One region of the Paenibacillus tianjinensis genome, then DNA from elsewhere that is predicted to be linked to it. Evidence: riboswitches for the same ligand, from Rfam matches in the RefSeq annotation. Region 1 holds a riboswitch; the other holds the start of a gene.
The links. Region 1 has a riboswitch for cyclic di-AMP ahead of JRJ22_RS13880 (C40 family peptidase). Riboswitches for the same ligand answer to the same signal wherever they lie in the genome.
Positions count from the first base shown of each region.

Region 1 (3,413 bases):
TTCGGAGAAGTGCTTGGGGCAATTGTTAGCTTTGTTCTCTATCGCAGGGGGTTCTTGTCCTTAATACGAGGTATAAAAAATGAGAATAAATATTTGAAGAGACTTCAACAAACTTCTGGTTATGAAGCATTCTTTCTTATTCTTGCTTTAAGAATACTCCCGTTTATCCCTTCAGGATTGGTTAATATATCGAGTTCCGTTAGTCGTGTTAGCTGGGTCACTTTTGGATTAGCAACTATGCTTGGAAAGCTGCCAGCTCTGATTATAGAGGCTTATTCTATTCAGCAATTGCTGATTCTCAGCAAGGAATATCTCAGTGTGGCTTTGATTTTAATAAGTATCGTACTCATTCTAATCATTTTCACGGTTAGTAAAAGAAGACACTACTAAGTACAGGGAATAAAAATTTATTAGTTAACAACGCTGAGACAGCCCTTTCTATACTTATCATGAGAATCCATCGCATGTACCTTACCCTACTTCTCAATAAGAACAATCCTCAAACAAGCTTACGGAATAAGAATAGCCTATTCAAATCAGGACCACCCGTCCAACGGGTGGTTTGCTCTAGGGGTATAACCCCTTGTTGCCAAACTGCGCCTAAAGACGCTAGCCTGACCACACATTGTTTAGGCTCAGTGTTATTTGTCATCTTCACTCACCCGTTAAACGGGCTTACTTCTTTTTGTTCCTTTTGTCACTGAATGGATCTTCGTATTCTTTTACACTCAGTTTATCTATCGCTTGGTCATGTGCTTCTTGTTCACGGATATATTTGGCTACCGTGGCTTCATTTAGTCCCACTGTGCTCACGTAGTATCCTTCCGCCCAAAACTTCCGATTCCCATACTTGTACTTTAACCCCGCATGCTTCTCAAAGATCATGAGCGAACTTTTTCCCTTCAGATATCCCATGAACGTGGACACAGCGATCTTCGGCGGTATCGCTACCAGCATGTGCACATGATCCGGCATCATATGTCCCTCTATGATTTCTACTCCTTTGTATTTACATAAACGCTTGAAGATTTCGATCAGATCTTTCCTCACTTGATTATATATTTCTTTCCGTCTATACTTCGGGGTGAACACGATATGATATTTGCACATCCACTTCGTGTGAGCTAGACTATAGCTCTTGTTTGCCATCTTTGACCATTCCTTCCTTTGAGCCTGAACATCTCAATTCTATCGGAATGGTCTTAGTGGTCAAACCCTCAGTCCCTCCACCCGCATAGCGGGTGGTTTTTTGTTTCGCGCGTTTCACGCACTCAACTGGCTAAAGCCATAATAAAAAGATCGCCTCTCTAGTTAGAGGCGATCTTCATTACTCCACATGCAGAAAACTTTCAATTAACGGCTCACCATTTCAGAATAGCTGTTTTCACTGACTACACGGCGAGCTGTTACATATCGCTCCTTATAATACGCCTCTGACAAGCTGCTGATTCTTACGCCCTTACTGCTGGAAGAGTGAGCGAACTTGTTATCACCTACGTAAATGCCCGCATGCGAAATTCCAGAACCAAATGTGTTAAAAAAGACGAGGTCACCCTCACGTAAATCATCTTTGGCTACAGGAATGCCAGTTTTAGCCTGCGATTGAGAAGTGCGCGGAAGGTCATCTACATTGAACTTCTTAAGTACATATAGAATAAATCCGGAACAATCAAAGCCTGAAGTTGTGGTTCCTCCATAAAGATAAGGGGTTCCTACGACCCGATTCACAACACTGTCCAAGGTTACCTCGCTAGCATATGTACCTGGTGCTGCAGAAGCAAATATAAATGAGGCTGCCAACATGGATACGATGACTTTCTTCAGAAACTTGTTCTCCCTTCAATGCCTACGGAGTTAGCTGAGGATTCGGTTAAAGGTTCCCTATATTCCCTTTTATGCAAGAATAATTCACCCAAAAAATGGTTCCCCCGTTTTCAACGCTGAAATTCGGCAACTTATTAATATTTTGTAACTATTAACACTTTAATAGATAGTAGGCCCCCCTGTCAATCCTTCTAAAAATTTAACTATTAACGTATTTTCTACATACTTTCTTCATTGTTTCTCCATATTTTTGCTTTATAATAACCACTCAATATCATTCTTTGTCTGAAACAATAGTAACGTTTTTGTAATATATTCCAATATCTTTGGTGTATATAAAAAGACGAGTAGTTACTTCCTCCTCGTCTTCTAATCCCGTATATGTCGTTTAATTGATATTACGTTTTCGATTACGATACCTGTGTTTGTTCCAAAGCCGATCCCAGAGATTCTTCAATTCCCATCATCATTTTATAATGGGCATGATGATGTGTAACCACGAATATCTTTTCAAATACCCGTAAGTACTTACTGACTGTATCCATCGGGTGCTCGATATACAAATCATCTCCTGCAAAGTGAGAACCATCATTGGCCCAGGAGATTAAGGATTTACATATGACCTTCTCATCCTCCTCGAATTTATCAATAATGTCCTGATCGCTGTAATTACCATAGATTTTAAAATAATTTTCAATGATTCTACGAATCAAATTCTGAACGGTGATGGAAGAGCTGTGATTGGCTGACTTTAATTCCTGCCACATTAACTCATACGAGCTTTTAATCGGGTTGCTGTTATACGGGGTTGATTCGGTTACATCATTCCATTTTCGGATAATCCAAAATGTCTCATCCGCCATCCTAGCGCCATTTTTGGGCCGGTTTTTTGAAAACGTAATTTCCTTGTGAAAATAGACATTATGCGTTAGAAGAAACAACTGAATGATATTACTTTCTTCGTTGCGTACATCTTCTATAAGTTTGGAAATCAGATTGCTTACGATAAACAATACGTTACTGTCCAAGCTTGAAATTGGGTCATCAATCACAACAACTTTATTCTCAGTAATTAAATCACTGTTATTGCTACCGTTTAATAAGTGCATAAAATAAAGAAAGGTAACAAACGTTTTCTCGCCTTCACTTAATGTTTGATTAACGTCCTCACCATTTGAGCGGATTAACCGATAATTCCCTTGATTTTGTGTATGAGCGAATTTGAAATTAGTAAAATGATAGGCCCTCAGTAACCGATTCATTTCGTTTACAGAGGGGATTACACTCGTAATCTGAGCCTCCAGCCTGTGAATTTCGGATTCCAATGCGACTCTTTCATTCTTCTTTTGGGCTAATGTTACAGAAAGGTTGTCGATTGCTCGTCCTGTTCTATAATCTATACGAACATATTTCTCATGATTTTGCTGATTCTCACTCCAGATAAAATCCCAAATCTGGGTTATCAATTTATTCCCTTCATCCACTCGGTTCTCTATAAAAGTATTATGCTGCTGAATTTGTTCATTCGCTCGGACGATTTCTTCATTGATCACATCGACGAAAGCCGCAATAGTTAACAGTTCGATTGG
Region 1 covers NZ_CP070969.1:3,135,835-3,139,247, reverse strand. Annotated here, with positions in the region: gene JRJ22_RS13890 (TVP38/TMEM64 family protein) at 1-390, shown strand, start outside; gene tnpA (IS200/IS605 family transposase) at 676-1,149, opposite strand; gene JRJ22_RS13880 (C40 family peptidase) at 1,354-1,824, opposite strand; cyclic di-AMP (ydaO/yuaA leader) riboswitch at 1,829-1,963, opposite strand; gene JRJ22_RS13875 (AAA family ATPase) at 2,235-3,413, opposite strand, start outside.

Region 2 (3,413 bases), 3.0 Mb from region 1:
TTGCTGTGCCCCGGTATGTCAGCCCTGCTGTTCCGGCAATTCTCGCCGCTCCCCTCTACGCTGTTCAAAATGTGGGGAATTGCCGCACAATACCACCTCTGGAGCAGTAAAACATTCCCACAATAATTCAGCTGTTAAAACGGCATATTAAAAGAGTCACTATCCCTGACACAGGGGTGTGACTCTTTTGCCCGTTAATGGGGAGTTCAGCGGAGATTCGGGGGATTTGCAAAAACATAAAACCTCTGATACAATGATGCCTGTACCACTGGTAACAACTTTGTAATCTTTTGAAACTATTTTGACTAACTGTATGTACCTTAATCACTTTAACATTGTCGATACGCAGTCACTGTTCTGGTGCATAAATCGCCAAATTCCCAGCACCGGGAAGTGGGGGAACCATATTTTGGGTGAATTGATCTCGCTTTAGAGGGGTCATAGGGGAACCTTCTACCGAATCCTTAAGCTAACCTCGCAGGCCTTGGAAGGAGTACATCTTTTGACAAGTCACAATTTTTTCCGCACCAATCTTAAGAAGAAATGCACCGCAGCAGCGCTAGGTCTTGTGATGGTATTCACACTGGGGGCAGGAAGCGCATTTGCCGACTCCAAAATGGATACCGTGATTACAAAAACGCTGGGAACGTCGTATAAAACCGGGGGCACAAGCACTGCCGGCTTTGATTGTTCTGGATTCACCAAATACGTATTTAAGAGCGTCGGCCTTACCTTGCCGCGCACTTCTAAAGCACAATTCAGCGTAGGAACCGCCGTTTCCAAGAGTAATCTCCGTTCCGGTGACCTTGTATTCTTCAATACCTTGGGCAGTGGGGTATCCCATGTCGGCATTTATGTCGGAAACGGGAAGTTTGCACAATCATCCAGTTCCCGTGGTGTTACTATCACTTCGATGAGCAATTCTTACTGGGCCAACCGCTACGTTGGGGCCAAACGTGTAATGAGCACAACAGCTTACCAGGCTGTCGCTTACGATTGATCCTTCTCCTCAATTTCGCCTCTAACAACTAAATGTAACTTATACAGGCCCGGAAGCTGATTATTGCCGTAATCATTTCCGGGTCTTTCCTTTTTTATTTCCTTATTCTACCTTTTACACCGATTCGGGGTCCATGAAACACCTTTTTACTTAAAATTCCAACCTATTCAGAGAAATAGCTTACGCCGGGCGTAAATATGCGCCCTTTTTAGCAGATATGACTCTTAAAAAGTGCAAATAATATGCATTAATATGTTTTAAGTGATTGCCAACTGGCTCTGTCTTTGTTACAATTATCGCAGTGAACTTATAGTAACATTTTTGTAATTATTCAAATGGGTTTTACAAAAGTTTTGTCATATTGATTGATCAGCTAATCCTAATCAACAGTCATGCCGAGTTCCCTTCTTCATAAGGGAAACGGGGGAACCAATTTTTGGGTGAATTGACCTCCTATTCACAGAGGGGTCATAGGGGACCTTCAACCGAACCCTTAAGCTAACCTCGTAGGCATTTGGAAGGGGTATTTACTTTTGAAGAAGAAGTTAGCAGCCGCATTATTAAGTTTTTCTATCATTCTTACCATTGGAGCAGGAAGCGCTTTCGCCGATTCCAAAATGGATAAAGTCATCGACAAAGCCATCGGAACTAAATACGTATCCGGCGGTGTATCGACAAACGGCTTTGATTGCTCCGGATTTACCATGTACGTATTTGACAAGATCGGCATTAACCTGCCGCATCAATCCGGCTCCCAATACCAGATGGGCACTGCCATCTCCCGTGACAATCTGCGGGAAGGCGATCTTGTATTCTTTAATACAAGCGGCCGTGGCGTATCCCATGTAGGCATTTATGTCGGTGACGGCAAATTCGCACATGCTTCATCTTCTAAAGGTGTAACTATCAGCTCGCTGAGTGACAGTTACTACGTCAACCGCTACGTTGGCGCCAAACGCATCATGAGCACGGATGCTTATCAGACTGTAGCAACAGATTCACAAGATAATGATGATGTGCAATAAAGGGTTATGAGAGAGGCGCTTTTCCAGGATTTTTGCCGAAATCTTGGGGAAGGCCTTTTTTTTGTCTATAAAAATATTTACCCCTCCCCTCATCTGTAAAACACCTATTCCCCTCAATTTTCGCCATTTCATAAAATATTTTTTTGGGTTTGTCAAGTTTCTCCTGTTTTTGAAAAATAGCTGAGTTGACTGGGGCCTGTTTTGTATATAATTAAGTATATGGATAGAGTATTGTCCTCTTGAAAGGAGGCCTGTGCCATTATGATCAGTTCCCCTGTTACCTTTCATGTTGTTCCTATGGAACCCAGCCATGCCGAGAATATCTGTGAGTGGATTTATAAGCCGCCCTATAATATCTACGGATGGATGCCCTGGGAGCAAATGCAGGCGCTCGGTATTGAATTCGGAGATCCGGTTTTGCGCAGTCAACAGTATGTATCCGTAGTGAACGAGCAAGGAGACCTTTGCGGCTTCGCACAGCTGTTCCCGATGGAGGGTGTGGTCAGGCTCGGCATCGGCATGCGGCCGGACTTGTGCGGTCGCGGAATGGGCCATTTGTTCATGGAAGCCATTGTGCAGGCTGCCCTGAAGCGTTACCCGGAACGGGAAATCGATCTGGAGGTGTTGACCTGGAACCAGCGGGCTATTCGAACATACCAGAAATGCGGCTTCACCATCACCGACACGTATGAACGCCGCACTCCAAGTGGCGATAGGCCCTTTTATTGCATGGTCTATGATAAATAACACTAAATACAGGTAACTTTTAAATTATGCAACGAAAATCGTTCCTTTTTTTGACACAAACTCTATGACAACGCTTTACCATTCGGTATAATGAAGAAAGCAGCTTACATGGAGGGGACGGATGGAGATGCAGAAATGGATCATGAGCGGTTTGTTTTTCGCCGCCTGCGCCTTTGCGGTAGTGCTCTTGTTCACACTGCCAGGCAAAGCAGAGGTCGCAGAAGAAAGTAAGCCGACGATGCCGCAAGTCACACTGGATGCCGCAAGTGCAGAAGCAATCGTTACAGCCAATTGTATTTCTTGCCATGGCGATCAGCTTCAGGGTAATGTAGGACCGAGTCTGCAGCATGAGGGCAGCGAACACGATGCTGAAGGCATCTACAGTATCGTCTCCAAGGGACGTGGGCAAATGCCTTCCTTTAAGGATAAGCTGGCTCCTGAGGAAATCGCAAACGTCGCCCTATGGCTTGCAGAGAAGAAGTAACTGGCCCACTATACAAAATGCCCGTGTGAGGATAAACGGATTATCCGCAAGCACGGGCATTTTTATATGCAATATATTGAACAGTGTCCTAGCGGTTTTTCTCAAAGGCTTCATTAAATTCATGGGCCTGGCGGAAATCAAGCGCTCCGAGGCCGCT
Region 2 covers NZ_CP070969.1:101,008-104,420, reverse strand. Annotated here, with positions in the region: gene JRJ22_RS00510 (hypothetical protein) at 1-126, shown strand, start outside; cyclic di-AMP (ydaO/yuaA leader) riboswitch at 361-499, shown strand; gene JRJ22_RS00505 (C40 family peptidase) at 572-1,000, shown strand; cyclic di-AMP (ydaO/yuaA leader) riboswitch at 1,384-1,528, shown strand; gene JRJ22_RS00500 (C40 family peptidase) at 1,534-2,025, shown strand; gene JRJ22_RS00495 (GNAT family N-acetyltransferase) at 2,287-2,772, shown strand; gene JRJ22_RS00490 (c-type cytochrome) at 2,900-3,256, shown strand; gene JRJ22_RS00485 (4a-hydroxytetrahydrobiopterin dehydratase) at 3,345-3,413, opposite strand, start outside.
Region 2: another riboswitch for cyclic di-AMP. It lies ahead of JRJ22_RS00500 (C40 family peptidase); the one in region 1 lies ahead of JRJ22_RS13880 (C40 family peptidase).